2 regions of the Enterobacter sichuanensis genome follow, and region 1 is predicted to be linked to the other one. Evidence: riboswitches for the same ligand, from Rfam matches in the RefSeq annotation. Region 1 holds a riboswitch; the other holds the start of a gene.
The links. Region 1 has a riboswitch for cobalamin ahead of C1N69_RS07860 (cobyrinic acid a,c-diamide synthase CobB). Riboswitches for the same ligand answer to the same signal wherever they lie in the genome.

Region 1 (15,933 bases):
GCTGACCGATATCCATCTTGAGGTTGAACGTCAAAAACTGCATGCTCCTGCGCTTATTGTTGTCGGTGAGGTCGTCAACCTGCAGGAGATACTGGCGTTTTCCGCATCACATCTTGCGCTGAATGAGGTTGCTGTCTGATGTTATCCTCACATGTAGCGAAATAGCCGAGTGAAACGAATGAGTGAGCATGGTGGTAACGTTCTGGAAACGGGACTGCAGTTGGGGATTGATCCCGGGTTGCTGTTGGACTTTAGCGCGAACATCAATCCGTTAGGGCTACCCGAGCGCGTCAGGTCGCTCATTGTGTCCCATCTGGATATCATCATGCAGTATCCGGACGTTGAATACCGCCATCTTCATCAGGCGCTGGCCAGCGCCAGTCGGTGTGACTATGACCAGACGATTGCCGGGAATGGCGAAACGGAGTTGATCTATGGCCTGGTGCGAACGCTTGCCCCCCGCCGGGCGATGCTGCTGGTGCCGGGGTTTGCCGAGTATCGCCGGGCATTGCAGCAGCAGGGGTGCCAGATAATCGATTATGTACTGAGTGAGTCGAACGGATTTCAGGTGGATTTTTCCCTACTGGACGCCGTTCGCGCGCACCGGCCCGATTGCCTGTTCATCGCGACCCCAAACAACCCTACCGGGTTAATGCCTGATGCCGATCTACTCGACCGCCTGGTCTCGCTGTGCGAAGCGTTGCAGGTTGCGCTGATTGTTGATGAAGCATTCATCGATTTTATGCCGCAGGGCTCGACGCTGGCACCACGGCTGGCTGAGTCACGCTATCTTTACCTGCTGCGTTCCCTGACCAAGTTTTTTGCCATTCCCGGACTGCGCCTGGGATATCTGCTGAGCGGGAATACGCACATTATTCGCCAGATGAAACGCACCCGTGAACCCTGGTCCGTGAATGCGTTATCGGCGCTGGTGGGGCAGCATTTGTTACTGGATGAGGACTATATTTCTCGCAGCCATGCCTGTATCGCCCGGGAGCGGGATTTCTTGTGGCAGGCGATGACGCGCTTTTCATCGCTGGTGGTCTGGGAGCCGCAAGCCAATTTTATTTTCTTCCGCTGCCTGCGTCAGGGGTTCAACCTGAAGGCAGCGCTGCTCGGCCATCACATCGTTATCCGCCACTGTGAAAACTACCCGGGGCTCGATCGTGACTACTATAGAATTGCCGTGCGTACCGAAGCGGAGAACCGCCGGTTTATTGCCGCGCTGAGTCAGGTTTTAGAAGGCTAAGGCGATGGACTATTTTCCGATTTTTTGCAACCTGAAGGGTAAACGCTGCCTGATCGTCGGTGGCGGGCAGGTGGCGACGCATAAGGCGAATAGTTTGCTGGCAGCCGGGGCAGTGCTGCGTCTGGTTGCCCCCACCCTGACGCCAGAACTTGCCGGCCTGCACGCGTGCGGTGACATCGAATGGTTCCCGGCAACGTTTGCGCCGCAGTATCTGCACTCCTGCTGGCTGGTCATCGCCGCGACCAGCGATCCGCAGGTGAACCGTCAGGTCGCCGGGGCTGCCAGCGCGAGGCATCTGTTTTGCAATGTCACAGACGACCTTTCTGCTGCCACCTTTATTTCACCGGCCATTATTGACCATTCACCGGTTATTATTGCGCTCAGCTGCGGGGGCAACGCGCCGGTGTACAGTAAGATCCTCAAAGCGCATGTCGCCGCGCATCTTCCTCCGGGTATGCAGGAAAGCGTGCGGCTGGCGGGAGCGCTTCGTGGAAGGGTAAACGGTGTGTGCAGTGACCGGGAGCGCAAGCGTGCATTTTGGGCCGCGTTCTTCCGGCATGTTCCACTGCAACAGGCCCTGGCGCAGGAACACGAACACGAGGTCAGGCAGCAGGTGGAGTGGCTCATTCAGCACAGGTTGCTCTCAGAGTAGCGTCACGCCGCCTTTTACCATCCGCAGCAGGTGTTGTTCAGGCCAGTGGCGGGTGAGCTGTTTTTTCGCTAACAGCCATTTCACATAATCGACATCGTCTTTATTTCTGTCCAGCATCAGCCCCACGACGCTGCCGCTGTGCGCCACGTTGACCCCGTAGATACCGCACTCCTCCACCAGTGAGAGCAGAGCGTCAAAATCTGGTTTCGGCAGCAGCGTCTGGCTGGCGATGGCGCTGAGGGTGGCCGCTTCACCCAGCCGGTAAGGGTTTTGCGTCATACAGGCTTCCTGTACTTTTTCCCATGCGCGTTTCAGCACTGGCGCACCGGCATGTAATCCCGCCTGACGCGGGATGCGGTGGTAATCGGCCGTGCGCAGCGTTTGCGGACTTTCCAGAACAAGCAGGTCGAGATTGGGCTGCGCGTCGCAGGGAATTTGCGTAGAGGCGTCGTTATGATCGAAAAGGGTTAACTGGCGAAACACGGTGCTGTCGGTGGGTTCGAGCGAAACGCAAAGCGTTGCCAGCGTGCTTTCGTCGAGCTGATGCCCCAGATGGTGAGCGGTGGCGACGGCGGTGGCAGCAATATCTGCGGTGCTGCTGGCCATCCCTTTGGCAATCGGGATGGTCGAGTGTACATCAATGCGAATCTCCTGGCTCAACTGCGCCGGGTAGTGCCAGTACTGCAATAACCGTTCAACCATCGCGCGCGACAGCGGGCGTTCATCCGCCAGGGCTGAGCCGTGGCTCACCTCAACAGTGCTGTACCATTCGACAGGGCAGGAGACCAGCTTTTCACTGCCCAAAATCCAGCCCTGGATAAGCTCACCGCACGACGCGGGGCATTGCGCAACAGCCACGTTCTCACCTTTCTGGTCAGTCATTTATGAAACATAGTGTCATGAGGATATTCCTCTTACCTTGATATACCGCAAATTCCCTCCCTGGATAATCTACATATTATTCTGCGATCCCGCTGAACGCGTAATGCATCAATAAAATCGCATGGGCTTACGTTTAACAGCCATATTATGTTATTGCCAGCTTTTAATATCTTAATGAATTTTGATCACGATAAAATGAAAAAATATCAAGTGATGCAATAACTTGTCATAGCGCAATAAATATCGAGATTTTAAGCGTAATTATCTTTGCTTTTTATTTTTTGTGATAAAACGTTGAGTTATTGAGAAAGGCGTCAATTACTCTGATGCCACGTTTTACTCAGCATGTATTTTTTTTACGGTTAAGTAATTACCTAAGGTGAATTGAAACGCCGTAAATAGCATTGCTGTTTTCTTTCTCATAATGTAAGCCGACAGGTTTGCCACATTTGTGGCAGGGAAGGGGGTGACAATCCCCCGCAGCCCCCGCTGCTGTGATGCTGACGACCCCGTAATGACCACTGATCGTGAGATTGGGAAGGACGGGCGAGGAGGACGCTAAGCCAGAAGACCTGCCTGTCGGGAACGTTCAACAACTTCGGTGGGAAGTGGGTTGTACTGATGCATACAGTCGAAAGACTGGGGCGACGTGTATCTATACCACCCATCCACCCTGAACAGGATCAGGGTCATGGAGCCAAAGCAGTACGCGTTTGTTCTGGCAGGTACAGGAAGCGGTTGTGGTAAAACCACGGTGACGCTTGGCCTGTTGAGTCTGTTAAAACAGCGTGGGTTACGCGTCCAGCCGTACAAAGTGGGCCCTGACTATCTTGATACCGGCTGGCATACCAAAGTCAGCGGTACCGCCTCCCGCAACCTCGACAGCTTCATGCTGCCTGAACCGATCCTCAACGCGCTGTTTTGCGAGCATATGCAGCAGGCGGATATCGCGGTCATTGAAGGCGTGATGGGGCTGTATGACGGCTACGGCACCGATCCGAATTATTGCAGCACCGCCGCGATGGCAAAACAGCTGGGCTGTCCGGTGATTCTGCTGGTAGACGGCAAGGCGGTTTCTACGTCGATTGCCGCGACCGTAATGGGTTTTCAGCGATTCGATCCCACCCTCAATATTGCCGGGGTGATTGTTAATCGGGTTAACAGCGAATCACATTATCAGTTGCTCAAAGCGGCAATTGAACACTACTGCACGGTACCCGTCCTGGGTTATGTGCCTCGCGTTGAGGGTGTCGGTTTACCCGAGCGCCATCTGGGATTGGTCACCGCCCGGGAGTCGGTTGCGGACTCGCAGACCTGGCAGAATTTTGCCGCCCTTCTCGAACGTACACTGGATATCGAACAACTTCTCGCGCTCAGCCAGATGGCGTCGCTGCCGCAGGGCGCCTGGCCTGCGCTGCCTGATGGGGACGCCGGGCGCGGGTTAACGCTCGCGATGGCTGACGACGACGCCTTCAACTTCTATTACCCGGATAACATCACGCTGCTCGAACGTACCGGGGTCGAGATAATCCGCTTTAGCCCGCTCCGGGAGAGCCGTTTACCTGACTGCCAGATGGTCTGGCTCGGGGGCGGTTACCCGGAGCTTTATGCGGCACGGCTTGCGGAAAACACCACAATGCTCGCCAGCCTGCAGGAGGCGCACCGGCGCGGCGTGGCGATCTACGCCGAATGTGGCGGGCTGATGTATCTCGGCAGCGCGCTGGAAGATAGCGAAGGGGTGACCCACCGGATGGCCGACATTCTCCCCGGCTACAGCCGGATGGGTAAACGGCTGACCCGTTTTGGCTATTGTGAGGCGCAGGCGCGCCAGCCCACGCTGCTGGCCGATGGCGGGGAGGTGCTGCGTGGGCATGAATTCCACTATTCCGACTTCTTCCCCGATACCCCAGCGGTGCTGGCGTGCCGAAAAGTGCGCGATGGCGTGACGATGCAGGAATGGGCGGGCGGCTGGCAGGTTGGCAACACGTTCGCAAGCTACCTGCACCTCCACTTTGCCCAACGTCCCATGATGCTCAGCCGCTGGCTGGCGGCGGCGAGGGGGGCGCGATGACTCTGCTGGCATGGTGTGTCGCGTGGCTGCTTGATGTCATCATCGGCGACCCACAAAACTGGCCGCACCCGGTGCGCTGGATAGGCAACCTGATTAATGCGGTGCAGCGCGGCATACGCCACTGCTGCCATAGTGACGCGGCGTTACGCATTGGCGGCGGCGTAATGTGGCTGGCGGTGGTGGGGCTGACCTGGGGCGTGGCCTGGGGCGTGCTGGCGCTCGGACGGATAGTGCATCCCTGGCTGGGCTGGGCAATTGAGGTGTGGATGACTTTTACCGTGCTGGCCGGACGCAGTCTGGCAAACGCCGCACGGGACGTTCAACGCCCTCTGCAAGCGGGCGACCTTGATGAAAGCCGCGAAAAACTCTCCTGGATAGTGGGGCGCGATACCTCTCAGCTTCAGCCGGAACAGATCAACCGGGCGGTGGTGGAGACCGTCGCGGAGAACACGGTCGACGGCATTATCGCCCCGCTGTTTTTCCTTCTGCTGGGCGGTGCGCCGCTGGCGATGGCCTATAAAGCGGTGAATACCCTCGATTCAATGGTGGGCTACAGGCACGAAAAATACCGCGCGATCGGCATGGTCAGCGCCCGTATGGATGACGTGGCGAACGCAATTCCCGCGCGCCTGAGCTGGCTCTTGCTGAGCATTGCGGCATGGCTATGCCGCGAGGGACCCTCCCGCGCGCTGCGCGTCGGCTGGCGCGACCGCTACAACCACAGCAGCCCCAACTGCGCGTGGGCTGAAGCGACGGTTGCCGGCGCGCTGGGCGTCCGGCTTGGCGGACCCAACACCTATTTTGGCCAGCGCGTGGAAAAGCCCTGGATTGGCGACGCGCTGCGCCCGATTGCGGTAGACGACATTTCCCGAACGATTCGACTGATGTGGGTTTCCTCCACCCTGGCGCTGGTGCTGTTTATCGCAGCACGCTGGCTGATGGTTGGCGTGGCCTGAGGACAAGAGACAATGCAATACATCCAGCAACCCCAGGCGATTGAAGCCAAAAGTTTCGACATCATTGGCGAGATCATTCGCGAAACGCGGCCGGAGTACCGGTTCGCCAGCCCGCTGCATGAGGCGATCGTCAAGCGGGTAATCCATACCACTGCAGATTTTGACTGGCTGGATATTCTCTGGTTTTCAGATGACGCCATAGAGCAGCTTTGCGCGGCGCTCCGTCGCCCCTCCGTCATCTATACCGATACCACGATGGCGCTCTCCGGGATCAACAAAACGCTGCTGGCCACATTCGGGGGCGAATGTCGTTGCTATATCAGCGACCCGCGGGTGGTAGCACAGGCAAAAGCACAGGGAATCACCCGCTCGATGGCGGCCGTGGATATCGCGGTGACGGAAGGGAGTGAGAAGATCTTCGTCTTTGGCAATGCGCCAACGGCACTGTTTCGCCTGCTTGAGCATGATGTAGCCGTCAGCGGCGTGGTGGGCGTCCCGGTGGGGTTCGTGGGGGCGGCGGAATCGAAAGAGGCGCTGACGCACAGCCATTTGCCCGCTATTGCGGCACTCGGGCGCAAAGGCGGCAGCAATGTGGCAGCAGCGATTGTGAACGCCATGCTCTATTACCTGCAGGGGGCGCGATGAGCGATTCAACCTTCGATGCCCCGGTATGGCATAACGGGAAGGCGTTACGCAAAGGCTACACCACCGGTTCCTGCGCGACCGCGGCAGCGAAAGTCGCCGCGCTGATGGTGCTGCGCCAGCACCTCATTCATCAGGTCTCCATTGTCACGCCCTCCGGCGTTACGCTGTGTCTGAACGTGGAATCGCCGCACATTGAAGGACAGCAGGCGATTGCCGCCATCCGCAAAGACGGCGGTGATGACGTCGATGCCACGCACGGCATGCTGATTTTTGCTCGCGTGACGCTCAACGACAGCGGCGAGATTACGCTGTCGGGCGGCGAGGGCGTAGGGACCGTGACGCGCAAAGGCATTGGCCTGCCCCTCGGCAGCGCGGCGATCAACCGCACACCGCGTCACACCATTGAAACCGCGGTGCGTGAGGCGATTGGCCCAACCCGCGGGGCCGACATCACAATTTTTGCGCCTGAAGGGGAAGAACGGGCCCGGAAAACCTACAACTCACGCCTCGGGATCCTGGGCGGCATTTCGATCATCGGCACAACTGGCATTGTGACTCCGATGTCAGAGGAGAGCTGGAAACGATCGCTTTCTCTTGATCTGGAGATTAAACGCGCGGCCGGGCTGGAACGGGTCGTGCTGGTACCGGGCAATCATGGCGAGCGTTTTGTGCGTGAGCAGATGGGCATCGATGAAGATGTCGTGGTCACCATGAGCAATTTTGTCGGCTACATGATCGAAGAGGCGGTGCGGCTGGGATTTCGCCAGATAGTGCTGGTCGGCCATCCTGGCAAACTGATCAAAGTTGCCGCCGGGATTTTCCACACCCACAGCCATATCGCTGATGCGCGCATGGAAACGCTGGTGGCGCATCTGGCGCTACTCGGCGCGCCGCTGGAATTACTGACCGCCGTCAGCGATTGCGATACCACCGAAGCGGCGATGGAACATATCGAAACCTGGGGTTTTCAGGTTCTTTACAGCCACCTTGCCGAACGTATCTGCCTGCGCGTGATGCAGATGCTGCGTTTTACCAAAAATCCGCCGGCCTGTGACGCCATTCTGTTTTCCTTTGATAACCAGGTGCTGGGCAGCAACCGCCCGGTCGAGGCGATAGCCCGGGAGCTGCAATGTTAACGGTCGTGGGAATGGGGCCAGCGGGACTCTCCCTGATGACGCCCGCTGCGCGAGACGCCGTTGAGCACGCCGATGCGCTGGTTGGCGGAAAACGCCACCTGCAGACATTTCCGGCGTTTGGCGGCGAGACGTTTGTCCTCGGCGCCAACATTCCGGAGCTGCTGGCCTGGGTTGAGGCGCGTCAGGAGAAAAAGGTAGTGATTGTCGCCTCCGGCGATCCGCTGTTTTACGGCATCGGATCGCGGATGGTGGCGCATTTTGGTATTGCGCGCGTGCGCGTGATTCCCGGCATCAGCGCGGTGCAGTACCTGTGCGCGCAGGCGGGCATTGATATGAATGATATATGGCTCACCAGCAGCCATGGCCGCAGCGTGAATATTGATGAACTGGTACGGCATCGCAAAGTGGCGATGGTCACCGATAGCCAGTGTGGGCCGAAAGAGATTGCCGCGCAGCTGATCGCACGCGGTAAGGGGCATCGCTGGATGGTGATTGGTGAAAACCTGGCGATGGAAAACGAACGGATCCACTGGCTTACCGTCAGTGAGGTCAGCGCTGACTATGAAATGAATGCTTTGGTGATCCTCGATGAAAGATGAACTGTTTCTGCGCGGCGAAACGGTGCCGATGACCAAAGAGGCGGTACGCGCGCTTGCCCTCGCGAAACTGGAGCTGCACCGCGTCAGCCATCTGATTGATGTAGGCGCGGGGACCGGGAGCGTGTCGATAGAGGCTGCGCTGCTGTTTCCCTCTCTGCGCGTAACGGCCATTGAGCGTAACCCTGCGGCTCTGCAACTGCTTGCGGAAAATTGCCAGCATTTTGCCTGTCGCAATATCACGATTTTGCCGGGCGTTGCACCGTTACCGGTGGCGGATAAGGCCGATGCGGTATTTATGGGCGGCAGCGGTGGCCATCTGACATCGCTTATTGACTGGTCCATGTGCCAGTTACATCCAGGCGGACGTCTGGTCATGACCTTTATCCTGATGGAAAACCTCACCACCGCGCTGACCCATTTGCAGCAGATCGGCGTGCAGGACATTGATTGCCTGCAAATGCAGAGCTCCGCGCTGACCTCGCTCGGCAGCGGCCACTATTTCAAACCGAATAATCCTGTTTATGTTATCGCCTGTCAGAAGGAAGAACACCATGTCTGAGACGTTTGATTCCCGTTGTGTGTGGTTTGTCGGTGCAGGTCCCGGCGATCGTGAACTCATCACGCTCAAGGGATATCGGCTGCTGCAGCAGGCGCAGGTGGTTATCTATGCCGGTTCGCTTATCAATACCGAACTGTTGGCCTATTGCCCGCAGGAAGCCGAATGCCACGACAGCGCGGAACTCCATTTAGAACAGATCCTTGACCTGATGGCGGCAGGCGTGAAGGCCGGAAAAACGGTGGTACGTTTACAAACCGGTGATGTCTCGCTCTACGGGTCCGTCCGTGAGCAGGGCGAAGAGCTGACCAAACGCGGCATTGCCTGGCAGGTGGTGCCCGGCGTCAGCGCCTTCCTCGGCGCCGCGGCGGAGCTTGGGGTCGAATACACCGTTCCTGAAGTCTCACAAAGCCTGATTATTACCCGCCTCGAAGGCCGTACGCCGGTACCGGCGCGTGAACAGCTGGAGTCATTTGCCAGCCATCAGACCTCCATGGCGATTTATCTCTCGGTCCAGCGTATTCACCGGGTGGCGGAACGTCTGATAGAAGGTGGCTACCCTGACACCACGCCCGTTGCCGTCATTTATAAAGCGACCTGGCCGGAAAGCCACACCGTACGCGGCACGCTGGCGGATATCGCCGACAAGGTACGCGAGGCGGGGATCCGCAAAACGGCGCTCATTCTGGTCGGGAAGTTCCTGGGCGAGGAGTATCACTACTCAAAACTCTATGCTGCGGATTTTAGCCATGAATACCGCCAGGCCTGAGTCCATCGCGCTGTTTTGCCTGACGCCGGGTGGCGTACAGCTGGCGAAACGCCTGGCATTGATGCTGCCGGTAACCTGCTTTGCCAGCGAGCATTTGCAGGAAGAGGGCTTTGTCTCCTTCAACGGCGGCTTTGCCCCGGCGCTTCGCGAGGCGTTCACGCACTACCCGGCGCTGATTTTTATCGGCGCAACCGGCATTGCGGTTCGCGTCCTGGCGCCTTTGATCGACGACAAACTGAGCGACCCGGCGGTGGTGGTGATCGATGAGCGTGGGCAGCACGTGATTAGCCTGCTTTCCGGCCATGCCGGCGGCGCGAATGCGCTGACTCGCTACCTGGCGGGAATACTGGGGGCTGACCCGGTGATAACCACCGCCACGGACGTCAACGAGATGGCCGCGCTGGATACCCTTGCCATTCAGCTCAATGCCCGAATGCGCGATTTCCGAACGACGGTAAAAATCGTCAACCAGATGCTGGTGAGCCACCAGCGGGTAGGGCTGTGGTGGGATGTCGAACTCGATAACGACGTCAGTCAGTGCGATCGGCGCGGATTTATTACCGTGAGCGACCTGCAGCACCTCCCTGAACTGGATGCGCTGGTGTGTATTACGTTGCGAAATACGTTGCCGGAACTGCCGCTGCCGCACTGGAAGCTGGTCCCGCAGCGGGTTGTGGCAGGCATCGGCTGTCGACGCAATACGCCGTATTCGCTACTGGCGACGCTGCTGTCGCGTCAGCTTGAGGCGCAGCAGTTCGATCCGCTGGCGCTGAAAGCGATTGGCAGCGTCTCCCTTAAAAAAGACGAAGCGGGCCTGCTTCAGCTTGCCGCCTGCTGGCGTGTTCCTTTTGAAACCTTTACCGCTGACGCGCTGCGTGAGCACGAACATCGCTTTGCGGCCTCATCCTTTGTACGCCAGACGGTTGGGGTGGGGAGCGTCTCGGGTCCGGCAGCGTGGCTGCTGAGCCATGGGCAACTACGAGGAGAAACCCTGCGCGAACAGGGCGTCACTATCACTTTGGGAGTTTCACACTGATGTTAACCGTAATTGGAATCGGCCCGGGCTCGCAGACCATGATGACCATGGAAGCCGTAGATGCGTTACAGGCGGCAGAAATCATCGTTGGCTACAAAACCTACACCCATCTGGTGAAGGCGTTCACGGGTGATAAACAGGTTATCAAAACCGGTATGTGTAAGGAGATTGAACGCTGCCAGGCGGCGATTGAGCTGGCGCAGGACGGGCATAATGTCGCGCTTATCAGCAGCGGCGACGCCGGTATTTATGGCATGGCGGGGCTGGTGCTGGAGCTGGTCAGCAAACAGAAACTGGACGTTGAGGTTCGCCTGATCCCCGGGATGACGGCCAGTATCGCCGCCGCCTCTTTGCTTGGCGCACCGCTGATGCACGATTTTTGCCACATCAGCTTAAGCGATCTGCTGACGCCGTGGCCCGTCATCGAAAAACGCATTGTCGCCGCGGCAGAAGCGGACTTTGTCATCTGTTTCTATAACCCGCGCAGCCGGGGTCGCGAGGGCCATCTGGCACGCGCATTTGAGCTGCTGCGCGCCAGTAAAAGTCCGCAAACGCCGGTAGGGGTAGTGAAATCTGCCGGGCGTAAAAAGCAGGAGAAGTGGCTAACCACGCTGGGTGACATGGACTTTGAGCCGGTCGATATGACGAGTCTGGTGATTGTCGGAAATAAAGCCACGTATGTGCAGGAGGGGCTAATGATCACACCGCGGGGTTATGTGCTGTGAAATATGGCGACGTGCTGGTCATGGGGGGCACCAGCGATGCCCGCGCGATCTGCCATCAGCTGGATGCGGCTGGCGTGGCCTACACCCTGTCGGTGGCGACGCCCACCGGGCAGCGGCTGGCGGGCGACATTAAGGGGCGCGTGCGCTGTGGTCGTCTGGAGCCGCAACAGATGGTTGACTGGCTTACGGAAAACAGGACCCGCTGGGTGATTGACGCTTCGCATCCCTACGCTGAGGTGGTCAGCCGCAACATCCTGACGGCCTGTGAGACGGCAGGCGTGTTGCATAGCCGCTATCAACGCCCTGAACAGCTCAGCGAGCTGACGCATCCGCTGCTCTACAGCGTGCCGGGAATTGAAGAGGCCTGCGACATCGCGCGGCGTCTTGGCGAACGCGTGCTGTTGACAACCGGGAGTAAAGATCTGGCGCGCTGGCGTACCGCGTTGCCGGAGAAAACGCTGCTGGCCCGGGTACTGCCGGTGCCCGAGGTCCTTGAGCAATGCGCCGGGCTTGGCTTTGGTGTTACCGAGATTTTCGCCCTGTGCGGACCATTCAGCGCTGAGTTTAACGCGGCGTTTTATCGTCAGTGCCGGGCTGACGTGATGATAACCAAAGCGTCCGGGGCGGAAGGCGGTTATCGGGAAAAGGTTCAACCCTGTCTGGATGCGGGCATTCCCTGCATCGTGATTACACGCCCGGCACCGCTGGTGACGGGAGACGAGTTACTGGAAAGTCAGGCCGCATTCGCCAGGCGTTTAGCGCGTTGGATGGCCGTTGCTTAAGGAGATAGTGATGAAAAAGGCGCTTCTGGTGGTCAGCTTTGGTACCAGCTACCACGATACCTGCGAGAAGAACATTGTGGCCTGCGAGCGTACGCTGGCGGAAAGCTGTCCTGACCGTGAGCTGTTTCGGGCATTCACCTCCGGGATGATTATTCGCAAGCTGAAACAGCGTGACGGCATTGAGATCGATACGCCGCTGCAGGCGCTGAAAAAGCTTGCGGCTCAGGGATATCAGGATGTGGCGATTCAGTCCCTGCATATCATCAACGGCGATGAGTACGAGAAAATCGTCCGTGAAGTGCAGAGCCTGCGCCCGCTGTTTACCCGCCTGACGCTGGGGGTACCGCTCCTGAGCAGCCACGACGATTACGCGCAGCTGATATGCGCATTGCAACAGCAGATGCCAGCGCTTGGTGCCACGGAAAAAGTGGTGTTTATGGGCCACGGCGCCAGCCATCACGCCTTTGCGGCCTATGCCTGCCTTGACCACATGATGATGGTCCAGGGTTTCCCTGCCCGCGTCGGTGCGGTGGAGAGTTACCCGGAAGTCGACATCCTGATTGAGAGCCTCGCTAAAGAGGGCGTCACCGCCGTGCATCTGATGCCGCTGATGCTGGTGGCAGGCGATCACGCCATTAATGATATGGCCTCTGATGCCGAGGATTCCTGGAAGACGTTGTTTAACGCAGCCGGGATCGCGGCGACGCCGTGGCTGAGCGGGCTGGGAGAAAACCTGGCGGTGCGCGCGATGTTCGTCGCCCATCTGCAGCAGGCGCTGAGCGTCGCGATGGAGGAGGCAGCATGAGCGGCAAACTGTACGCCCTGAGTACCGGGCCGGGCGCGTCTGACCTTATCACCGTGCGCGCCTCACGTATCCTCGGTTCGCTGGATATTCTCTATGCCCCGGCCGGCCGCAAAGGCGGCGATAGCCTGGCGCTCTCTATCGTCCGGCCGTTTATCGGCCAACAGACCGACATCCGCTGCTGCCATTTTCCCATGAGCGCCGACGATGCTGAAAAAGAGGCGGTATGGGATGAGGTGGCCGACGCGTTAGTCAGGGCGGTGAACGACGGAAAACAGGTTGGCTTTATCACCCTGGGCGACGCCATGCTGTTCAGCACCTGGGTGTTCTTACTGCGACGCATCGGCAATCCGGACTGGCTGGAAATTGTGCCCGGGGTGACGTCGTTTGCCGCGATTGCCGCGCGGTCCAAAACGCCGCTGGCGATGGAACAGCAGTCGCTGGCGGTGATCGCCTGTACCGCGCCGGAAGCGGAGATTGCACAGGCGCTGCAGCAGCACGACAGTCTGGTGCTGATGAAGGTGTATGGCCGGTTTGCGCGCATCAAAGCGCTGCTGGCACAGGCCGGGTTGCTGAACTGTGCGCTGATGATGTCAGAGGCCACGCTCCCTGGCGAGCAGTGCTGGCGGCATCTGGATGAGGTTGCTGATGACCAGCCGTTACCCTATTTCTCGACCATTCTGGTCAACAAACAGTGGGAGTATGCGTAATGAAACTCGAACAACAGCTTAAACAGCTGTCATTTGGTGGCCTGGCGGCGGCGCTATTGCTGATGGTGGTGCCGGAGCAGGCGTTCGCAATGCACATCATGGAAGGGTTTTTACCGCCGATGTGGGCGCTGGCGTGGTGGCTGCTCTTCTTACCGTGTTTGTGGTACGGACTGGTGCGCTTGCGCCGTATCGTGCAGGAGGATAGCCACCAGAAAGTCCTGCTGGCGCTGTGCGGGGCATTTATTTTCGTGCTGTCGGCACTGAAGATCCCATCGGTAACCGGCAGTTGCTCGCATCCCACCGGCGTGGGACTCGCCGTGATTCTGTTCGGGCCTGGGGTCGTCGCCATCCTCGGCGCCATCGTGCTGTTGTTTCAGGCGCTGCTGCTGGCACACGGCGGTTTGACCACGCTTGGCGCGAACGGCATGTCGATGGCGGTGATTGGGCCGGTTGTTGGGTATATGGTGTGGAAGATGGCCTGCCGTGCCGGGCTCCGTCGTGATGTCGGGGTATTTTTGTGCGCGATGCTGGCGGATCTGGTGACTTATTTTGTGACTTCGGTTCAGCTTGGCGCGGCGTTCCCGGACCCGGTGACGGGTACCACGGGCTCGATGGTGAAATTCATGGGCATTTTCTGCCTGACGCAGATCCCCATCGCCATTGCAGAGGGATTGTTAACCGTCATGATTTATGACCAGTTGACCAAACGTCAGCTGATTACCGCACAAGGATACTGAGATGAAAAAAACGCTGATGCTGTTGGCGATGGTGCTTGTCCTGATCGTACTGCCATTTTTTATCGATCACGGGGGGGAGTTTGGCGGCTCGGATGGTGAAGCCGAAAATCAAATCCAGGTTGTGGCGCCGCATTACACGCCATGGTTCACGCCGCTCTATGAACCCGCCAGCGGCGAAATTGAAAGCCTGCTGTTTACGCTCCAGGGCTCCATTGGCGCAGCGGTGATTTTCTATATTTTGGGCTACACCAAAGGCAGACAGCGCCGTGATGACCGGGCTTGACAGGCTTAGCTACCAGAGCCGCTGGGCTCACGTTGCGCCGGAACGCAAGTTTCTGCTCTGGATGGCGCTGATGATGCTGGCGTTTGTACTGCCGCCGCTGGGACAGGGGATCGTACTGGCGTTGACGGCGGGACTGACCTGCTGGCTGCTGCGTATGAGCTTCTGGCGCTGGTGCCGCTGGATGGCGTTGCCGTTTGGCTTTCTGCTGGTCGGGGTACTGACGATCCTCTTTAGCGTCACCCGAGACCCGCACACGCTGGCGGTCAGCGTCCCCGTGGGGCACTACTGGCTGGGGATCACCGTTTCCGGGATGACCGCCGCCAGTGAAACCTTCTTGCGCAGCCTTGCCGCGCTGGCGGCGACGTTCTGGCTGGTACTGAACTTGCCGTTTCCGCAGCTGATTGTACTGCTTAAGCGGGCGCGCGTGCCGCGTCTGCTTACCGAACAGATTCTGCTGACCTGGCGCTTTATTTTTATTTTGCTGGACGAAGCGCTGGCGATTCATCGCGCGCAGACCCTGCGTTTTGGCTATCGCAGCCTGCCAAAATGCTATCGCTCTCTGGCGATGCTGGTCGGTTTGCTGTTTACCCGGGTGTTGATTCGCTATCAACAGATGGCGACCACGCTGGATATTAAACTCTACCAGGGTGATTTTCCCCTGTAAGGAATCGCACAATGCTGACCACCGCCAATCTCTGGTTTCGCTATCAGAAGGCGCAGGTACTTAAAGGGCTGACGCTGGATTTTTCGACCCATGCCGTCACCGGGCTGGTCGGGGCTAACGGTTGCGGAAAGTCGACGTTATTTATGAACCTGAGCGGCCTGCTGAGGCCGCAGCAGGGGGCGGTTCTGTGGCAGGGGAAGCCGCTGGACTACAGCAAACGCGGACTGCTGGCGCTCCGTCAACAGGTCGCAACGGTGTTTCAGGACCCCGATCAGCAGATCTTTTATACCGATATTGATAGCGACATCGCCTTCAGCCTGCGCAACCTGGGGGTGGCGGAGCCGGAGATCGCGCGGCGCGTCGACGATGCGCTGACGCTGGTCGACGCGCAGCGTTTTCGTCAGCAGCCGATCCAGTGCCTGAGCCATGGGCAAAAGAAGCGAGTCGCCATCGCTGGGGCACTGGTACTGGGGGCGCGCTATCTTCTGCTGGACGAGCCCACGGCCGGGCTTGATCCTTCAGGACGCACGCAGATGATCGAGATTATCAGACGTATTGTGGCGCAGGGGAACCACGTGGTGATCTCCAGTCATGATATTGACCTGATTTACGAGGTCAGCGATGCCGTCTACGTGCTGCGTCAGGGAGAAGTGCTGGCGCACGGTGCGCCGGGCGAGGT
Region 2 (15,933 bases), 1.8 Mb from region 1:
GTGACCCAGCTCGACGAAGAGCTCGGCCATGTTGGACTGGCGCAGCCAGGTTCGCCTAAGCTGATAAACACGCTGCTGGAAGGCGGTTTCCTGCCGGTGGTGAGCTCTATCGGCGTGACCGAAGAGGGCGCGCTGATGAACGTGAATGCGGACCAGGCGGCGACCGCGCTGGCCGCGACGCTGGGCGCGGATCTGATCCTGCTCTCCGACGTGAGCGGTATTCTGGACGGCAAAGGCCAGCGCATCGCGGAAATGACTGCGGCAAAAGCCGAACAGCTGATCGCCCAGGGCATTATTACTGACGGGATGATCGTCAAAGTCAATGCGGCGCTGGATGCCGCACGCACGCTCGGTCGCCCGGTGGATATCGCCTCCTGGCGTCATGCGGAGCAGCTTCCGGCACTGTTTAACGGCACGCCGATTGGCACACGTATTTTAGCGTAAGTTTTTAATGAATGACCGTAGGCCGGGTAAGCGTAGCGCCACCCGGCGGAACTAACGAATAAAGGAACGATGTTATGGCACTTTGGGGTGGGCGTTTTACACAGGCAGCGGATCAGCGGTTCAAACAGTTCAACGACTCTTTGCGCTTCGACTACCGCCTGGCCGAACAGGATATCGTCGGCTCTGTGGCCTGGTCCAAAGCGCTGGTAACGGTGGGCGTACTGAGCGCAGAGGAACAGCTGCAGCTGGAAGAGGCGCTCAACAATCTGCTGGAAGAAGTGCGTCTGGATCCGCAGCAAATCCTGCAGAGCGATGCCGAAGATATTCACAGCTGGGTGGAAGGCAAGCTGATCGACAAAGTCGGCCAGCTGGGTAAAAAGCTTCACACTGGCCGGAGCCGTAACGACCAGGTCGCCACCGACCTGAAGCTGTGGTGTAAAGATACCGTTGGTGAACTGCTGGCGGCCAACCGTCAGCTGCAGAGCGCGCTGGTGGAGACCGCACAGAATAACCAGGATGCGGTGATGCCGGGTTATACCCATCTGCAGCGCGCACAGCCGGTGACTTTTGCGCACTGGTGTCTGGCCTATGTTGAAATGCTGGCGCGCGATGAAAGCCGTCTGCAGGATACCCTGAAACGACTGGACGTCAGCCCGCTGGGCAGCGGCGCGCTGGCCGGTACGGCGTATGAAATCGACCGTGAACAGCTGGCAGGCTGGCTGGGCTTTGCCTCTGCCACCCGCAACAGCCTGGATAGCGTCTCCGATCGTGACCACGTGCTGGAACTGCTCTCTGACGCGTCTATCGGTATGGTGCACCTGTCGCGCTTTGCGGAAGACCTGATCTTCTTTAACTCTGGCGAAGCGGGCTTCGTCGAGCTGTCTGACCGTGTGACGTCTGGCTCTTCGCTGATGCCGCAGAAGAAAAACCCGGATGCGCTGGAGCTGATCCGCGGTAAGTGTGGCCGTGTACAGGGTGCGCTGACAGGCATGATGATGACCCTGAAAGGGCTCCCGCTGGCGTACAACAAAGACATGCAGGAAGACAAAGAAGGTCTGTTCGACGCACTCGACACCTGGCTGGACTGTCTGCATATGGGCGCGCTGGTGCTGGACGGCATTCAGGTGAAGCGTCCACGCTGCCAGGAAGCGGCCCAGCAGGGCTACGCGAACGCGACTGAACTGGCGGATTATCTGGTAGCGAAAGGCGTACCGTTCCGTGAAGCGCACCATATTGTCGGTGAAGCGGTGGTGGAAGCGATTCGTCAGGGGAAACCGCTGGAAGAACTGGCCCTTGCTGACCTGCAGAAATTCAGCGCGGCGATCGGCGATGATGTGTATCCGATTCTTTCGCTGCAGTCCTGCCTGGATAAGCGTGCTGCGAAAGGCGGCGTGTCGCCGAAGCAGGTGGCGCAGGCGATAGCGGATGCGAAAAACCGGTTGGTTTGAACCGTGCGGGCTGGTGCCCTCACCCCGGCCCTCTCCCCACAGGGAGAGGGAGAAAAACAAAGCCTGGCTTAGCGCCAGGCTTTTTTACGCAAAAAAAAAGCGGACCACGGGGTCCGCAAAAGTTCACGTTGGCTTTAGTTGTTCGAGTTTTGAGAGAAACTCGATGACGGGGCGGGGACGTCAAGGGTCAAACACGTGCCGCCTCGTCTATGTGATGTATTATTCAACAGAATGCTTGATAGGGATAATCGTTCGTTGCTATGCTATCTATCGCCATGAACTATCGTGGCGACGGAGGATGAATAATGAATATTCGTGATCTTGAATACCTGGTAGCGTTAGCCGAGCATCGTCACTTTCGCCGCGCGGCAGATTCCTGCCACGTCAGCCAGCCCACGCTGAGCGGTCAGATCCGCAAGCTGGAAGACGAGCTGGGCGTGATGTTGCTGGAGCGCACCAGTCGTAAGGTACTGTTCACACAGGCAGGTCTACTGCTGGTGGATCAGGCGCGCACCGTGCTGCGCGAGGTCAAAGTGCTCAAGGAAATGGCAAGCCAGCAGGGAGAGGCGATGTCTGGCCCACTGCATATTGGCCTGATCCCAACCGTTGGTCCGTACCTGCTGCCGCACATCATTCCGATGCTGCACCAGACGTTCCCGAAACTCGAAATGTACCTGCATGAAGCGCAAACCCATCAGCTGCTGGCACAGCTGGATAGTGGCAAGCTCGACTGCGCCATTCTGGCGCTGGTGAAAGAGAGTGAAGCTTTTATTGAAGTGCCGCTGTTCGATGAGCCAATGATGCTGGCGATCTACGAAGATCACCCGTGGGCGAATCGCGATCGCGTGCCGATGGCCGATCTCGCCGGTGAAAAGCTGCTGATGCTGGAAGACGGCCACTGCCTGCGCGATCAGGCGATGGGCTTCTGCTTCGAAGCGGGCGCTGATGAGGATACCCATTTCCGCGCAACCAGCCTGGAAACGCTGCGTAATATGGTCGCGGCGGGAAGCGGAATCACGCTGCTGCCTGCGCTGGCGGTACCGCGCGAACGCAAACGCGATGGTGTGGTTTACTTGCCGTGCATTAAGCCAGAGCCGCGTCGAACCATTGGTCTGGTCTATCGCCCGGGCTCACCGCTGCGCAGCCGCTATGAGCAGCTGGCAGAGGCCATCCGTGGTGCGATGGATGGCCATTTCGACAGCGCGTTAAAACAGGCGGTTTAAACCGTTTAAGGCAGCGACCCGATAGGCTTCGGCCATGGTCGGGTAGTTAAAGGTGGTGTTAACGAAGTACTCAATGGTGTTGCCACCACCTTTCTGCTCCATGATGGCCTGGCCGATATGAATGATTTCCGCGGCGCGTTCACCAAAGCAGTGAATCCCGAGGATCTCTTTCGTCTCGCGATGGAACAGGATCTTCAGCGTTCCCACGCTCATCCCCACGATTTGCGCCCGCGCCAGATGTTTAAACTGCGCGCGCCCCACCTCGTAAGGCACCTTCATTGAGGTCAGCTGCTGCTCGGTTTTGCCAACAGAACTGATTTCCGGGATGGTATAGATGCCCGTCGGGATATCTTCAATCAGATGCGCCGTCGCTTCGCCTTTTACCAGCGCCTGAGCCGCGATGCGTCCCTGGTCATAAGCGGCAGAGGCCAGACTTGGGTAGCCAATCACGTCGCCAACCGCGTAGATATGCGGCAGGGCGGTCTGATACATGCTGTTGACCTTCAACTGACCACGGCTGTCGGTTTCAAGCCCGATATTTTCCAGCTGCAGCGAATCGGTGTTACCGGTACGGCCGTTGGCATACAGCAGACAGTCAGCTTTCAGCTTCTTGCCAGACTTGAGGTGCATGATCACCCCGTCGTCGCAGCCTTCAATCTTCTCATACTCTTCGTTGTGGCGAATCACCACGCCGCTGTTCCAGAAGTGGTACGAGAGAGAGTCTGACATCTCCTGATCGAGGAACGCCAGCAGGCGATCGCGGGTGTTGATCAGGTCAACTTTGACATCCATTCCGCGGAAAATCGACGCATATTCACAGCCAATGACTCCCGCGCCATAGATAATGACGTGACGGGGTTCATGGTGCAGGCTCAGAATGGAGTCACTGTCGTAGACGCGCGGATGTGAGAAGTCCACGTCGGCCGGATGGTAAGGGCGTGAACCGCAGGCGATGACAAATTTTTCGGCGGTAAGGGTTTCAACCGAACCGTCGTGGCATTCGAGTGCCAGCGTGTGTTCATCCACAAAATGCGCGTTGCCCTGCAAAATCTCACAGTGGTTACGCTCATAAAATCCCTGACGCATACGTGTCTGCTGGTTAATGACGGTATCCGCGTGGTTCAGGATGTCAGCAAAGGATGAACGAAGAAGTCGGGAGTGGTCGCTGTAAAGAGGGTTCTGGTTAAATTCGATAATGCGGCTAACGGCGTGGCGGAGGGCTTTGGAAGGGATGGTGCCCCAGTGGGTGCAACCGCCGCCGACATTATGGTAGCGCTCAATGACCGCTACTCTGGCTCCCTGTTTCACCAGACCCATAGCAGCACCTTCACCGCCGGGACCGGAACCAATAACTATTGCGTCGTAATCGTAGGAATGTGGCATGGCAAGGCTTACCTGTTCTTATACATAAAAGCAACAGAATCATAACATCATTGCCCGAGTAACCCAATTATCGTTGTGCTTTTTTCCGGCAGTGGAGCACAAACCGCACGTAAACAATCATTCACAAAGCTGAGCAAACAGATTAATTTTATTCTCTGGTATAGTGCCATCAGGCCTTTGGAAGGATTCAACTATCGTGATGGGCGTAAGAGCACAACAAAAAGAGAAAACCCGGCGTTCGCTGGTGGAAGCCGCATTCAGTCAACTGAGTGCTGAGCGAAGTTTTGCCAGTTTGAGCCTGCGCGAAGTCGCACGCGAGGCCGGGATTGCGCCAACGTCCTTCTATCGTCATTTCCGTGATGTGGATGAACTGGGCCTGACCATGGTCGATGAAAGCGGCCTGATGCTGCGCCAGTTGATGCGTCAGGCGCGTCAGCGTATCGCCAAAGGGGGCAGCGTCATCCGCACCTCGGTATCGACCTTTATGGAATTTATCGGCAATAACCCCAACGCGTTTCGTCTGCTTTTGCGCGAGCGTTCGGGGACATCAGCGGCGTTTCGTGCCGCCGTCGCGCGTGAAATTCAGCATTTCATCGCGGAACTTGCCGACTATCTTGAACTCGAAAATCATATGCCGCGTGCGTTTACTGAGGCGCAGGCCGAGGCGATGGTGACGATTGTGTTCAGCGCGGGTGCCGAAGCGCTGGATGTCAGCATTGAACAACGTAAGCAGCTTGAAGAGCGACTGGTATTGCAGCTCAGGATGATCTCCAAAGGCGCATACTACTGGTATCGCCGTGAACAAGAGAAACTGGCACATCAAACCGAAGAGTGAAGGTGAGTAATGAAACAGTCAGGTCAGGATAAAGGGACGCTGTTGCTGGCATTGATCGCTGGCTTATCCATTAATGGGACGTTTGCCGCTATTTTTAGCTCCATTGTTCCGTTTTCAATTTTCCCGCTTATTGCGCTGGTGCTGACCGTTTACTGTCTGCATCAACGTTACCTGAACCGCACGATGCCGGTCGGGTTGCCGGGACTGGCGGCGGCCTGCTTTATTCTGGGTGTACTGCTCTACAGCACGGTGGTGCGCGCGGAGTATCCGGATATCGGCTCTAACTTCTTCCCTGCGGTACTGTCTGTTGCGCTGGTATTCTGGATCGGCGCTCGCATGCGTAGCCGCAAAAGCCAGTTGCCGGAGTAATGAATGATTTGTAGGGCAGGTCAGCGAAGCGCTACCTGCCAAAAACGCCGGATGGCGCAACGCTTATCCGGCCTGTAGATCACCGTGCGGTAAGTAAAACACCGCACTCCATATGGTGGGTATACGGGAACTGATCGAACAGTGCCAGACGTTCAACTTTGTGCGTCTGGCCTAATGTTTCAAGGTTCTTGCACAGCGTCTCCGGGTTGCAGGAGATGTACAAAATACGCGGGTACGCCTGCACCATCTTTTCGGTTTCGCTGTCGAGTCCACTGCGCGGCGGGTCGACAAAAATCGTCTCACACTGGTAGCTCTTCAAATCGATCCCTTCCAGACGGTTAAACTGGCGTACGCCGTTCATGGCCTGGGTAAACTCTTCAGCGGCCATACGGATGATCTGCACGTTATCAATATGGTTGGCGGCAATGTTGTACTGCGCGGCGGCAACTGACGGCTTGGCAATTTCCGTTGCCAGCACGCGATCGAAGTTACGTGCCAGCGCCAGGGAGAAGTTGCCGTTACCGCAGTACAGTTCAAGCAGATCGCCCGTTGACCCTTCCGTTGCCTTCAGCGCCCACTCCAGCATCTGCACATTCATCGCGGCGTTCGGCTGGGTAAAACTGTTCTCCACCTGACGATAAATCATCTCTTTACCCGCCACCGGCAGACGCTCGTCGACGTAATCCTGATCGAGCATGATTTTGGTTTTTGTCGCGCGGCCAATCAGATGAACGTTGATGTTCTGCGCCCGCAGCGCATCACGCAGCGCTTCGGCCTGCTCGCGCCACTCGTCATTCAGCGCTTTGTGATACAGCAGGGAGACGATAGCCTGGTTACTTTGCGTGGTCAGATAGTCAATCTGGAACAGCTTGTGGCGCAGCACCGGGTTATCACGTACGCCGTCGATCATTAGCGTCATAAGCTGGTTGATAAGCTCGCTCGCGGCCGGGAAGCTGTCCACGCGAATGCGGGATTTCGTCTGCTGATCGAAAATAATGTGGTACAGGTCATCCCCGTCATGCCAGATGCGGAACTCGGCGCGCATACGATAGTGGCTGACAGGCGAGCGAAACACCTCGGGAACGGGCGCGTTGAACGGCGTCATCATACTTTGCAGGCGGACAACTTTCTCTGCCAGCTGCGCGTCGTACTGTTCGGTCGGGAGGTGTTCGGGGGTCATGATGCGTCCTGAGTGATAAAGAATTACGCGGGGATTGTAGGGATTGTTCAGGGGATGTCCAGATTTAATGGCTAATAGCTGTCTGGACATCTATACGTGTCTAATTGTAGCATTCTGTTTCCGGTCTCATGAGAGTGAAAAGGGAATCCAGTGTAAATCTGGAGCTGACGCGCAGCGGTAACGACTGGCGGGATGAGCGTTGTAGACACTGTGAAAATGGGAAGTCTTCATCCTTATAAAGCCACCTAGCCCGAAGACCTGCCGGGATCACGTCGCATTTGGTTTCATCATCGCGTGCTATCGATGAGGCCTGCGGCATCCTTCTTATATTGTGGATGCTTTAACAATGATTAAAAAAGTATCGCTGTTGACGGCGTTGTCCGTCACGGCATTTTCGGGCTGGGCGCAGGATAGCGCAGACTCGTTGGTGGTGACGGCAAATCGTTTTGAACAACCGGCAAAAACTGTTCTGGCGCCGACGTCCGTGGTGACGCGTGAGGATATTGAGCGCTGGCAATCCACGACCGTTGTCGATGTTATGCGCCGCCTGCCGGGGGTAGATACCGCGCAAAACGGCGGAATGGGGCAGTATTCTTCACTCTTTATACGCGGCACGAATTCCAGTCATGTTCTCATCCTTGTCGACGGGATCCGACTTAACCAGGCGGGCGTCACAGGCGCATCGGATCTCAGCCAGTTTCCGATCGCGCTGGTGCAGCGTATCGAATACATCCGTGGTCCGCGTTCGGCGGTGTATGGTTCCGATGCGATTGGTGGCGTAGTGAACATTATTACCACCCGCGCCAAAGATGGTACGACTCTGAATGCAGGCGTAGGCTCGCACGGTTACCAAAATTATGGCGGCAGTACCCAGCAGACGCTGGGTGAAACTACGCGTGTGACGCTGGCCGGTGATTACACGTATACCAAAGGCTTTGATGTGGTGGCGGACGGTAACAACGGCGGCGTTCCCCAAACCGATCGCGACGGCTACATGAATAAAACGATCTACGGTGCGCTGGAGCATGCGTTCTCCGATCAATGGAGCGGCTTCGTTCGCGGATATGGTTACAGCAACCGTACTGCCTATGACGCTTATTACAGTCCAAACGCGCTAGTTGATACCCGCCAGCTATATAGCCAGACCTGGGATGCCGGACTGCGCTTCAACGAAGATATCTTCCATTCACAGCTGCTTTCCAGTTACAGCCACAGCAAGGATTTTAACTACGATCCGCATCTTGGACGTTATGACGCCACGGCAACGCTGGACGAAATCAAACAGTACAACGTTCAGTGGACAAACTCTGTGGACGTTGGCCATGGCAATATCGGCGCGGGTATCGACTGGCAAAAACAGAGCACAGAACCTAACACCAACTATGTGCCTAATGCATACGACATTCGTAACACGGGCGTCTACCTGACGGCGTTGCAGAAGTTTGGCGATATTACGCTGGAAGGCGCAGCGCGCAGCGACGATAACTCGCAGTTTGGTCGCCATGGTACCTGGCAGAGCAGTGCGGGCTGGGAGTTTATTGACGGTTACCGTTTCATTGCTTCTTATGGTACGGCCTATAAAGCACCGAATCTGGGGCAACTCTACGGGCTCTACGGTAATGACCATCTTGATCCTGAAGAGAGCAAGCAGTGGGAAGGGGCGTTCGAAGGCCTTACCGCAGGCGTGAACTGGCGCGTGTCGGCCTATCGCAACGATGTTGATAACCTGATCGACTTCAACAATAACCTTCAGGAGTATTACAACGTTGGCAAGGCACGTATTAAAGGTGTCGAAGCGACGGCTTCGTTTGATACTGGCCCGGTCATGCATACTGTCAGTTATGACTATGTTGATGCGCGTAATGCGGCAACCAACCAGCTGCTGGATCGTCGCGCTAAACAGCAGGTGAAGTATCAGCTTGATACGCAGATCTATGATTTTGACTGGAGTCTGACCTATCACTATCTGGGTACGCGGTACGATACCGACTTCGGTACATGGCCGAGTCAGAAGGTCAAAATGGGCGGCGTAAGCCTGTGGGATGTCGCAGTTTCGTATCCTGTCACCTCACACCTCACAGTTCGTGGTAAAATAGCCAACCTGTTCGATAAAGATTACGAGACAGTTTATGGCTACCAAACTGCAGGACGGGAATACACCTTGTCTGGCAGCTACACCTTCTAATCCGCGTCCCACCGTGCTGGTATTTGATTCCGGCGTCGGTGGGCTTTCGGTCTATGATGAGATCCGGCATCTCCTGCCGGATCTTCATTACATCTACGCCTTCGATAACGTTGCTTTTCCGTATGGGGAAAAGAGCGAAGATTTTATTGTTGAGCGTGTGGTTGAAATCGTTACTGCGGTACAAAAGCGCTATCCCCTCGCGCTGGCCGTTATCGCCTGCAATACGGCGAGCACCGTTTCCCTTCCTGCCCTGCGTGAAAAATTCCAGTTTCCGGTTGTAGGGGTCGTTCCTGCAATAAAACCAGCAGCGCGCCTGACGGCGAACGGTATTGTGGGGTTGCTGGCAACGCGAGGCACGGTAAAGCGTCCTTATACCCGCGAGCTGATCGACCGTTTTGCCAACGAATGCCAGATTGCGATGCTCGGTTCGGCTGAGCTGGTGGAAATGGCCGAAGCGAAGCTGCATGGAAAGGCGGTATCACTCGAAGAGTTGCGTCGTATTCTTCGTCCGTGGCTGCGGATGCCCGAACCACCGGACACCGTTGTGCTGGGCTGCACCCACTTCCCGCTACTACAGGAAGAACTTTTAGCCGTGTTGCCGGAAGGGACACGTCTGGTGGATTCTGGTGCGGCTATCGCTCGTCGTACGGCCTGGTTGCTGGAGCATGAAGCGCCGGATGCGAAATCAGCCGATGCGAATATTGCTTTTTGTATGGCAATCACGAATGAGACCGAGCAACTTTTACCCGTTTTACGTCGTTACGGCTTTGAAACGCTCGAAAAACTGGCGCTGTAGCACGGTTTTGAGCAAAAAAGAGACGGTTGAACGTTTTTTTTAAAAGAGGGGTTGTCAACGTCTGAGAACTCCCTATAATGCGCCTCCACTGACACGGAACAACGGCTTACAGGCCGCCGGGTTAGCGGGGTTCAGAGATGAACGCCAGCAGAGAAAAGCGAAAATAATCACTTGACTCTGAATGAGGAAAACGTAATATACGGGACCTCGCAACGATGAGCTGAAAGCCGCGTTGCAACTGCTCTTTAACAATTTATCAGACAATCTGTGTGGGCACTCAAAGTGACATGGATTCTTAACGTCGAAAGACGAAAAATGAATACCAAGTCTCAACGAGTGAACACGTAATTCATTACGAAGTTTAATTCAATGAGCATCAAACTTAAATTGAAGAGTTTGATCATGGCTCAGATTGAACGCTGGCGGCAGGCCTAACACATGCAAGTCGAACGGTAGCACAGAGAGCTTGCTCTCGGGTGACGAGTGGCGGACGGGTGAGTAATGTCTGGGAAACTGCCTGATGGAGGGGGATAACTACTGGAAACGGTAGCTAATACCGCATAACGTCGCAAGACCAAAGAGGGGGACCTTCGGGCCTCTTGCCATCAGATGTGCCCAGATGGGATTAGCTAGTAGGTGGGGTAACGGCTCACCTAGGCGACGATCCCTAGCTGGTCTGAGAGGATGACCAGCCACACTGGAACTGAGACACGGTCCAGACTCCTACGGGAGGCAGCAGTGGGGAATATTGCACAATGGGCGCAAGCCTGATGCAGCCATGCCGCGTGTATGAAGAAGGCCTTCGGGTTGTAAAGTACTTTCAGCGGGGAGGAAGGCGTTGTGGTTAATAACCACAGCGATTGACGTTACCCGCAGAAGAAGCACCGGCTAACTCCGTGCCAGCAGCCGCGGTAATACGGAGGGTGCAAGCGTTAATCGGAATTACTGGGCGTAAAGCGCACGCAGGCGGTCTGTCAAGTCGGATGTGAAATCCCCGGGCTCAACCTGGGAACTGCATTCGAAACTGGCAGGCTAGAGTCTTGTAGAGGGGGGTAGAATTCCAGGTGTAGCGGTGAAATGCGTAGAGATCTGGAGGAATACCGGTGGCGAAGGCGGCCCCCTGGACAAAGACTGACGCTCAGGTGCGAAAGCGTGGGGAGCAAACAGGATTAGATACCCTGGTAGTCCACGCCGTAAACGATGTCGACTTGGAGGTTGTGCCCTTGAGGCGTGGCTTCCGGAGCTAACGCGTTAAGTCGACCGCCTGGGGAGTACGGCCGCAAGGTTAAAACTCAAATGAATTGACGGGGGCCCGCACAAGCGGTGGAGCATGTGGTTTAATTCGATGCAACGCGAAGAACCTTACCTACTCTTGACATCCAGAGAACTTTCCAGAGATGGATTGGTGCCTTCGGGAACTCTGAGACAGGTGCTGCATGGCTGTCGTCAGCTCGTGTTGTGAAATGTTGGGTTAAGTCCCGCAACGAGCGCAACCCTTATCCTTTGTTGCCAGCGGTTAGGCCGGGAACTCAAAGGAGACTGCCAGTGATAAACTGGAGGAAGGTGGGGATGACGTCAAGTCATCATGGCCCTTACGAGTAGGGCTACACACGTGCTACAATGGCGCATACAAAGAGAAGCGACCTCGCGAGAGCAAGCGGACCTCATAAAGTGCGTCGTAGTCCGGATTGGAGTCTGCAACTCGACTCCATGAAGTCGGAATCGCTAGTAATCGTAGATCAGAATGCTACGGTGAATACGTTCCCGGGCCTTGTACACACCGCCCGTCACACCATGGGAGTGGGTTGCAAAAGAAGTAGGTAGCTTAACCTTCGGGAGGGCGCTTACCACTTTGTGATTCATGACTGGGGTGAAGTCGTAACAAGGTAACCGTAGGGGAACCTGCGGTTGGATCACCTCCTTACCTTAAAGAACCTGCCTTTGTAGTGCTCACACAGATTGTCTGATGAAAAACAGCAGTAAAAACCTCTACAGGCTTGTAGCTCAGGTGGTTAGAGCGCACCCCTGATAAGGGTGAGGTCGGTGGTTCAAGTCCACTCAGGCCTACCAAATTTGCGAAGCAAATTTGAAGAGGTTATCAACGATGGGGCTATAGCTCAGCTGGGAGAGCGCCTGCTTTGCACGCAGGAGGTCTGCGGTTCGATCCCGCATAGCTCCACCATCTTTTACTGCGAACACAAGAAAACTTCAGAGTGAACCTGAAAAGGTGCACTGCGAAGTTTTGCTCTTTAAAAATCTGGATCAAGCTGAAAATTGAAACGACACACAGTTAATGTGTGTTCGAGTCTCTCAAATTTTCGCAATCATGAAGTGAAACATCTTCGGGTTGTGAGGTTAAGCGACTAAGCGTACACGGTGGATGCCCTGGCAGTCAGAGGCGATGAAGGACGTGCTAATCTGCGAAAAGCGCCGGCGAGGTGATATGAACCTTTGACCCGGCGATGTCCGAATGGGGAAACCCAGTGTGATTCGTCACACTATCGTTAACTGAATACATAGGTTAACGAGGCGAACCGGGGGAACTGAAACATCTAAGTACCCCGAGGAAAAGAAATCAACCGAGATTCCCCCAGTAGCGGCGAGCGAACGGGGAGCAGCCCAGAGTCTGAATCAGCTTGTGTGTTAGTGGAACGGTCTGGAAAGTCCGACGGTACAGGGTGATAGTCCCGTACACGAAAACACACAGGTTGTGAACTCGAAGAGTAGGGCGGGACACGTGGTATCCTGTCTGAATATGGGGGGACCATCCTCCAAGGCTAAATACTCCTGACTGACCGATAGTGAACCAGTACCGTGAGGGAAAGGCGAAAAGAACCCCGGCGAGGGGAGTGAAAAAGAACCTGAAACCGTGTACGTACAAGCAGTGGGAGCACCTTCGGGTGTGACTGCGTACCTTTTGTATAATGGGTCAGCGACTTATATTCTGTAGCAAGGTTAACCGTATAGGGGAGCCGGAGGGAAACCGAGTCTTAACTGGGCGTTAAGTTGCAGGGTATAGACCCGAAACCCGGTGATCTAGCCATGGGCAGGTTGAAGGTTGGGTAACACTAACTGGAGGACCGAACCGACTAATGTTGAAAAATTAGCGGATGACTTGTGGCTGGGGGTGAAAGGCCAATCAAACCGGGAGATAGCTGGTTCTCCCGAAAGCTATTTAGGTAGCGCCTCGTGAACTCATCTTCGGGGGTAGAGCACTGTTTCGGCTAGGGGGCCATCCCGGCTTACCAACCCGATGCAAACTACGAATACCGAAGAATGTTATCACGGGAGACACACGGCGGGTGCTAACGTCCGTCGTGAAGAGGGAAACAACCCAGACCGCCAGCTAAGGTCCCAAAGTCATGGTTAAGTGGGAAACGATGTGGGAAGGCACAGACAGCCAGGATGTTGGCTTAGAAGCAGCCATCATTTAAAGAAAGCGTAATAGCTCACTGGTCGAGTCGGCCTGCGCGGAAGATGTAACGGGGCTAAACCATGCACCGAAGCTGCGGCAGCGACACTATGTGTTGTTGGGTAGGGGAGCGTTCTGTAAGCCGTTGAAGGTGGCCTGTGAGGGCTGCTGGAGGTATCAGAAGTGCGAATGCTGACATAAGTAACGATAAAGCGGGTGAAAAGCCCGCTCGCCGGAAGACCAAGGGTTCCTGTCCAACGTTAATCGGGGCAGGGTGAGTCGACCCCTAAGGCGAGGCCGAAAGGCGTAGTCGATGGGAAACAGGTTAATATTCCTGTACTTGGTGTTACTGCGAAGGGGGGACGGAGAAGGCTATGTTAGCCGGGCGACGGTTGTCCCGGTTTAAGCATGTAGGCGGAGGTTCCAGGTAAATCCGGTACCTTTTTAACGCTGAGGTGTGATGACGAGGCACTACGGTGCTGAAGTAACAAATGCCCTGCTTCCAGGAAAAGCCTCTAAGCATCAGGTAACATCAAATCGTACCCCAAACCGACACAGGTGGTCAGGTAGAGAATACCAAGGCGCTTGAGAGAACTCGGGTGAAGGAACTAGGCAAAATGGTGCCGTAACTTCGGGAGAAGGCACGCTGATATGTAGGTGAAGCCCCTGCGGGTGGAGCTGAAATCAGTCGAAGATACCAGCTGGCTGCAACTGTTTATTAAAAACACAGCACTGTGCAAACACGAAAGTGGACGTATACGGTGTGACGCCTGCCCGGTGCCGGAAGGTTAATTGATGGGGTTAGCGGCAACGCGAAGCTCTTGATCGAAGCCCCGGTAAACGGCGGCCGTAACTATAACGGTCCTAAGGTAGCGAAATTCCTTGTCGGGTAAGTTCCGACCTGCACGAATGGCGTAATGATGGCCAGGCTGTCTCCACCCGAGACTCAGTGAAATTGAACTCGCTGTGAAGATGCAGTGTACCCGCGGCAAGACGGAAAGACCCCGTGAACCTTTACTATAGCTTGACACTGAACACTGGTCCTTGATGTGTAGGATAGGTGGGAGGCTTTGAAGTGTGGACGCCAGTCTGCATGGAGCCGTCCTTGAAATACCACCCTTTAATGGCTGGTGTTCTAACGTAGACCCGTAATCCGGGTTGCGGACAGTGTCTGGTGGGTAGTTTGACTGGGGCGGTCTCCTCCCAAAGAGTAACGGAGGAGCACGAAGGTTAGCTAATCCTGGTCGGACATCAGGAGGTTAGTGCAATGGCATAAGCTAGCTTGACTGCGAGAGTGACGGCTCGAGCAGGTGCGAAAGCAGGTCATAGTGATCCGGTGGTTCTGAATGGAAGGGCCATCGCTCAACGGATAAAAGGTACTCCGGGGATAACAGGCTGATACCGCCCAAGAGTTCATATCGACGGCGGTGTTTGGCACCTCGATGTCGGCTCATCACATCCTGGGGCTGAAGTAGGTCCCAAGGGTATGGCTGTTCGCCATTTAAAGTGGTACGCGAGCTGGGTTTAGAACGTCGTGAGACAGTTCGGTCCCTATCTGCCGTGGGCGCTGGAGAATTGAGGGGGGCTGCTCCTAGTACGAGAGGACCGGAGTGGACGCATCACTGGTGTTCGGGTTGTCATGCCAATGGCACTGCCCGGTAGCTAAATGCGGAAGAGATAAGTGCTGAAAGCATCTAAGCACGAAACTTGCCCCGAGATGAGTTCTCCCTGAGCCTTTAAGGCTCCTGAAGGAACGTTGAAGACGACGACGTTGATAGGTCGGGTGTGTAAGCGCAGCGATGCGTTGAGCTAACCGATACTAATGAACCGTGAGGCTTAACCTTACAACGCCGAAGATGTTTTGGCGAAGAGACGACACAAGATTCAGCTTTGATACAGATTAACAGAATTTGCCTGGCGGCTTTAGCGCGGTGGTCCCACCTGACCCCATGCCGAACTCAGAAGTGAAACGCCGTAGCGCCGATGGTAGTGTGGGGTCTCCCCATGTGAGAGTAGGGAACTGCCAGGCATCAAATTAAGTAGTAAGCCGGTGCATTAATCCGGTGGTTACAAGCAGTCTTCGGTGGAGCGGTAGTTCAGTCGGTTAGAATACCTGCCTGTCACGCAGGGGGTCGCGGGTTCGAGTCCCGTCCGTTCCGCCACTTATTAAGACATTAAGCCTGCCTTACTGGCAGGCTTAATGGCAAAAAACTTTAGGGGCGTAGCTCAGTTGGTAGAGCACCGGTCTCCAAAACCGGGTGTCGCGAGTTCGAGTCTCTCCGCCCCTGCCATATATAATCCTTTGCTTCGGCAAAGGATTTTTTTTGCCTGAAATACTCTACAGCACCGCTTCTTCATTTTCAGCCAGCCTCCCTGCTGGCTGCTATCTCAATCCATGACGTTGATTTTTAATAGATCTTTTATCTGCGATTGCTTATCACTATTTTGCAGCCAAATGGCATACAGCGGCCTGGTAAGCGTGGTGGAATCCACCACGGTATGCAGCCCGGCTTTAGTGTCTGCCCAGCGAACCGGTAACCAGGTACACCCTTTTAACAAGGGCAGTTGCTGGCAGGCGATCTCTGCAGAGCTGGTTGTTAACTGTGGAACATCATCAGGTGCAATCAATCCCGCCTCATGCTGCTGAAAATCTGGTCC

Region 2: another riboswitch for cobalamin. It lies ahead of btuB (TonB-dependent vitamin B12 receptor BtuB); the one in region 1 lies ahead of C1N69_RS07860 (cobyrinic acid a,c-diamide synthase CobB).

The regions. Positions count from the first base shown of each region.
Region 1 covers NZ_CP027986.1:1,669,180-1,685,112, forward strand. The annotation lists gene cobA (uroporphyrinogen-III C-methyltransferase) at 1-139, shown strand, start outside; gene cobD (threonine-phosphate decarboxylase CobD) at 179-1,249, shown strand; gene C1N69_RS07850 (precorrin-2 dehydrogenase/sirohydrochlorin ferrochelatase family protein) at 1,254-1,901, shown strand; gene C1N69_RS07855 (L-threonine kinase) at 1,893-2,759, opposite strand; cobalamin riboswitch at 3,203-3,377, shown strand; gene C1N69_RS07860 (cobyrinic acid a,c-diamide synthase CobB) at 3,475-4,854, shown strand; gene cbiB (adenosylcobinamide-phosphate synthase CbiB) at 4,851-5,810, shown strand; gene C1N69_RS07870 (cobalt-precorrin-8 methylmutase) at 5,823-6,455, shown strand; gene cbiD (cobalt-precorrin-5B (C(1))-methyltransferase CbiD) at 6,452-7,591, shown strand; gene C1N69_RS07880 (cobalt-precorrin-7 (C(5))-methyltransferase) at 7,585-8,190, shown strand; gene C1N69_RS07885 (decarboxylating cobalt-precorrin-6B (C(15))-methyltransferase) at 8,180-8,749, shown strand; gene C1N69_RS07890 (cobalt-precorrin-4 methyltransferase) at 8,742-9,515, shown strand; gene cbiG (cobalt-precorrin 5A hydrolase) at 9,496-10,551, shown strand; gene C1N69_RS07900 (precorrin-3B C(17)-methyltransferase) at 10,551-11,276, shown strand; gene C1N69_RS07905 (cobalt-precorrin-6A reductase) at 11,273-12,058, shown strand; gene cbiK (sirohydrochlorin cobaltochelatase) at 12,069-12,863, shown strand; gene C1N69_RS07915 (cobalt-factor II C(20)-methyltransferase) at 12,860-13,570, shown strand; gene cbiM (cobalt ECF transporter S component CbiM) at 13,570-14,307, shown strand; gene C1N69_RS07925 (energy-coupling factor ABC transporter substrate-binding protein) at 14,309-14,590, shown strand; gene C1N69_RS07930 (energy-coupling factor ABC transporter transmembrane protein) at 14,577-15,254, shown strand; gene C1N69_RS07935 (energy-coupling factor ABC transporter ATP-binding protein) at 15,266-15,933, shown strand, end outside.
Region 2 covers NZ_CP027986.1:4,561,927-4,577,859, reverse strand. The annotation lists gene argB (acetylglutamate kinase) at 1-444, shown strand, start outside; gene argH (argininosuccinate lyase) at 519-1,892, shown strand; gene oxyR (DNA-binding transcriptional regulator OxyR) at 2,198-3,115, shown strand; gene sthA (Si-specific NAD(P)(+) transhydrogenase) at 3,098-4,498, opposite strand; gene fabR (HTH-type transcriptional repressor FabR) at 4,695-5,333, shown strand; gene C1N69_RS22080 (YijD family membrane protein) at 5,343-5,702, shown strand; gene trmA (tRNA (uridine(54)-C5)-methyltransferase TrmA) at 5,782-6,882, opposite strand; cobalamin riboswitch at 6,987-7,162, shown strand; gene btuB (TonB-dependent vitamin B12 receptor BtuB) at 7,229-9,067, shown strand; gene murI (glutamate racemase) at 9,012-9,863, shown strand; rRNA gene C1N69_RS22060 (16S ribosomal RNA) at 10,248-11,787, shown strand; tRNA gene C1N69_RS22055 (tRNA-Ile) at 11,857-11,933, shown strand; tRNA gene C1N69_RS22050 (tRNA-Ala) at 11,970-12,045, shown strand; rRNA gene C1N69_RS22045 (23S ribosomal RNA) at 12,217-15,119, shown strand; rRNA gene rrf (5S ribosomal RNA) at 15,189-15,304, shown strand; tRNA gene C1N69_RS22035 (tRNA-Asp) at 15,361-15,437, shown strand; tRNA gene C1N69_RS22030 (tRNA-Trp) at 15,491-15,566, shown strand; gene hdfR (HTH-type transcriptional regulator HdfR) at 15,664-15,933, opposite strand, start outside.